2 regions of the Mesorhizobium sp. WSM4814 genome follow, and region 2 is predicted to be linked to the other one. Evidence: predicted binding sites of a transcription regulator. Region 2 holds the regulator's gene; the other holds the start of a gene.
The links. Region 2 encodes LexA, which represses DNA repair genes until DNA is damaged. Its sites were predicted from a motif close to TGTTCNNNNTGTGTTCNG; they were not measured.

Region 1 (2,201 bases), on a different contig from region 2:
GTCTGGTAGGAGCGCAGCCCGTCATCGTACTGGAAAGTGACCTCGCGCTCGCCGGTGCCGTGCAGGATGGCTTGCTTTGCCTCTGCGGTCAGGTCGCGGAACTTGTCGCCGAGCTTGAAGCCATAAGCCTTGCCCAGCGCCTCGAGCGTCTGCACGTAATAGGGTGAGGTCGATTTCGCCCATGGGCTGACGGCGCCGGCGCGCAGCGACAGATTGTCGTCGGGCACGATCAGGCTGGCGTCGATGGCGCGCTGGCTGCCGAGGCCGTCGCAGGTCGGGCAGGCGCCGAACGGGTTGTTGAAGGAGAACAGCCTGGGCTCGATCTCGGGAATGGTGAAGCCGGACACCGGGCAGGCGAATTTTTCGGAGAACAGGATGCGCTCATGCGTCTCGTTCTTCGATTTGTTGACCGAATCCTCGCCGGTCTGGCTGGCGTCGAGCGGCCGGTCGGCGAATTCGGCCACCGCCAGCCCGTCGGCGAGCTTCAGCGCGGTCTCGATGGAATCGGCAAGCCGCGTCGCCAGATCGCCGCGCACGACGATGCGGTCGACGACGACGTCGAGGTCATGCTTGTACTTCTTGTCCAGCGCCGGCACGTCGGCGATCTCGTAAAAGACACCATCGACCTTGACGCGCTGAAAACCCTTTTTCTGCAGCTCCAGCAGTTCCTTGCGGTATTCGCCTTTGCGGCCTCGCACCATCGGCGCCAGGATGAATAGACGCGTGCCTTCCTCGACCGCCAGCACGCGGTCGACCATCTGCGAAACCGTCTGGCTCTCGATCGGCAGGCCGGTGGCCGGCGAATAGGGGATGCCGACGCGCGCGAACAGCAGCCGCATGTAGTCGTAGATCTCGGTGACGGTGCCGACCGTCGAGCGCGGGTTCTTCGACGTGGTCTTCTGCTCGATGGAGATGGCCGGCGACAAGCCGTCGATCTGGTCGACATCAGGCTTTTGCATCATTTCGAGGAACTGCCGCGCATAGGCCGAAAGGCTCTCGACGTAGCGGCGCTGGCCCTCGGCATAGATGGTGTCGAAGGCAAGCGACGACTTGCCTGACCCCGACAGGCCGGTCATGACGATCAGGCTGTCACGCGGCAGGTCGAGATCGACATTCTTCAGATTGTGTTCGCGCGCCCCGCGAATGGAAAGATATTTATGGTCGGCCATCGCCGGTCGCCGCCTCAGATCTGGAATCTCGTGGGATGGCGGGTTATCCCGGCCATCTCCCATGTAGGTATTTTAGCTACCATTTCGAGAGAACTCTCGACCAAAGCCTTTAACCGTCTTTTGCGCGGGCGAGCAAGCAGAAAGAACAAAGGCCGAACACGCTCCTGACAAATGCGTCCATGTATCCACAGCCAACGTCGCGCTGCTCAAAACGGATGCAAATTTTGGATTCGCCACACAAGCGATCACGTTTTTGGTAAATCGGCTATCCAGCTGTTGACGTCTCAGCCTTAGGGAGTCAGACTCCAGACGTCACCGAAGCCGACTATCTTTCGATGGCCTCGCCGCCCTAAGGCGGCCTGCACGAGTTGCAGGCTTTTGCGATATGCGCTTCGGACGACACCAGTCGCAATGGACAGAAGAGGAGAGCAGAGGAATGACTCCACCGGACAGTCCCTTGAGGCTCCACGTGTCACTGGAGCCGCGGCAGGCATAAGTGCCAGGGCCAGGCGTTTGCGCCGCCCGACAAACCGTGACCTGCCGATCCCATTTAAAATCAGAGACTACTAGTCGGATCGTCGGCTGAACGCCGCGAAGCATCCGAGATCAAAGAGCCGGCAGTTCGCTCCCGGCCATTGGATTTCAGATCCAAGAAGGCCCCGACCGTTTGCGGAAGCAGCGGCGGGGCTATTTGTTTTTCAGTGGCGCAAGCGCAGCACGAGCAAGCTCGAATGTCGGCGACTGGCGCTCATGGCGTTGGGCTTTCAAGCCGCCTGTTTGCGCGTATCAAAAACATGGTCGACAAGGCCCCATGTCTTTGCCTCCGCGGCGGTCATGAAATGGTCGCGGTCGAGCGTGCGTTCGACCTCTTCGAACGTGCGACCGCAGTGGCGCGCGTAAAGCTCGGTCATGCGCCGCTTGGTCCTGAGGATGCCTTCGGCGTGACGCTGGATGTCGGAGGCCTGGCCCTGGAAACCGCCTGACGGCTGGTGCAGCAGGATGCTGGTGTTGGGCAGCGCGATGCGTCGCCCC
Region 2 (2,201 bases):
CGGTCGCCCTGGTCATCGCCACGATGGCGACGACGTGGCTGCGGCTTGCCGCACTTCCCTTTGCGCTCGCCGGCCTGCTGACGATTTCCGAGACGCGCACCCCCGACGTGCTGATCTCGGAGGATGCGCACCTGGTGGCGCTGCCGATCGGCGGCGGCGAACTTGCCGTCAACCGGATGCGTTCGAACGAATTCACCACCGACAACTGGAAACATGCGCTGGTTTCAACAACGATCGTCGAGCCGGAGACATTCGAAAAAGGAGATGTGCAGTTCGACATCGCCGACCCGGCCGACCTGCCGCCGGGAGCGCCTTTCACCTGCACTGCCGGCCTGTGCTTGGCCCGGCATCCGTCCGGCGCGCTCATTGCGCTCGCCGACAACCGCAAAACCGCGCGGCCGGCCTGTGCCTTTGCGGATTTGATCGTCATCGACGACGCCACAGCCTATTACAAACCCTGCCGCAACCCGCTGGTTCTCGTCGTCACCAAACGGCAGCTCGCTCGCATGGGCAGTGCCGCCGTCTTCTTCGATCCGCTATCGGCGACGACGCGCGCAGAAATCCGTTTTGCCGTCAGACAGCCATACAGGCCCTGGCATGAGCAGCGGCGATTTTCGCGCGAGGCGAGGGGCCTGCCGCCATACCGCAGGGCCGAGAAACCCCAGAAGCCTGCCCTTCAGTAACGCCGGATCAGTCCGACGAGCTTGCCCTGCACCTTGACCCGGTCCGGCCCGAAGATGCGCGTCTCGTAGGCCGGATTGGCGGCTTCCAGTGCGATCGAGGCACCTTTGCGGCGGAATCGTTTCAGCGTCGCTTCCTCCTCGTCGACCAGAGCGACAATGATCTCGCCAGGCTGCGCGGTGTCGGCGTTGCGGATGATGACCGTGTCGCCGTCGAAGATGCCGGCCTCGATCATCGAATCACCCTTGACCTCCAGCGCGTAGTGCGTGCCGCCGGTGATCATGTCCGGTGGCACCGAGATCGAATGCGTCTGGTGCTGGATGGCGTCGATCGGCACACCGGCAGCGATGCGGCCCATCACCGGTATGGAGACGGTGGCAACGACGTCGTCGTCATTGCCGGCGGCACGCATGCGCGAAGGCGCCGGCTTGATCTGCCGTCCGAGGCCGCCCTGTCCAAGCCCGCCCTGGCCAAGGCTGCCTTGAATGACGCTCGGCGAGAATTTGCGCGCCGCATTGAGGCCCGGCGCGATCGAATCGGGCAGCCGCAGCACCTCCAGCGCGCGGGCGCGGTTGGGCAGGCGGCGAATGAAACCGCGTTCCTCCAGCGCCGTGATCAGCCGGTGGATCCCCGATTTGGAGGCGAGGTCGAGCGCTTCCTTCATCTCGTCGAACGAGGGCGGAATGCCGCTTTCCTTCAGTCGTTCGTGAATGAACATCAGCAGTTCATGTTGTTTGCGTGTCAGCATCGCGACCCCCAACAGAATCAGAAAAACAAACCCAGAACAAACACTATCTGTTCCAGTTGTGTTCCGCAACCATTTAAAGTTTAATGAATGTGTTGACGTTTTGTTCAGCGTAGCATCAGCACGCTGCAGGCGGCGCCCGCTGCGGCTGCGGGAGCGAATGGCTCGCGCACGACCAGTCCGTTGGCGTCGGCCAGCATTCTGAGCATCGAGGAATCCTGGATACTGAACGGCGTTGCCTCAAGCGTGCCGGCTTCTTCCTTCACCACCGCGCGTACATAGTCCTGCCTGAGATCGTTGGCCGGCATGGCGGCGCCGAGCCGCGCCTGACGCATGTCCTGGCGGAAGGCGCGGCCGCCGAGCCGCGCCAGCAGCGGCTTCAGAAAGAGCTGCGTGCAGACCAGGCTGGCCACCGGATTGCCGGGCAGGCCGATGCAGCGGATGGCGCCCAGCCGCCCGAACATCAGTGGCTTGCCGGGCCGCATGGCGATTTTCCAGAAATCAAGCGCCATGCCTTCGCCGGTCAGCACGTCATGGACGAGGTCATGGTCCCCGACCGAGGCGCCGCCCAGCGTGACGATGACGTCCGCGCCTGCGTCGACGGCTTTTGTCACCAGCGCGGCGATCGCCTCCTTGCGGTCGGGGGCGATGCCGAGATCGAGTGCGCTGGCGCCGACCGAGCGGGCCGCGGCGGCGACGCCATACGCATTGGAGGAGATGATCTGGTCGGGGCCAAGGTCGCTGCCCGGCGGCAGCAATTCGTCGCCGGTGGCGA

Region 1: a site for LexA is predicted at 1,311-1,328, ahead of uvrA (excinuclease ABC subunit UvrA). Genes of this name have one in related genera too.

The regions. Positions count from the first base shown of each region.
Region 1 is NZ_JBVVQT010000008.1:75,083-77,283, reverse strand. It holds gene uvrA (excinuclease ABC subunit UvrA) at 1-1,169, opposite strand, end outside; gene AC0L2V_RS14860 (ATP-dependent Clp protease proteolytic subunit) at 1,934-2,201, opposite strand, start outside.
Region 2 is NZ_JBVVQT010000029.1:4,884-7,084, forward strand. It holds gene AC0L2V_RS28635 (ComEC/Rec2 family competence protein) at 1-683, shown strand, start outside; gene lexA (transcriptional repressor LexA) at 677-1,429, opposite strand; gene AC0L2V_RS28645 (molybdopterin molybdotransferase MoeA) at 1,534-2,201, opposite strand, start outside.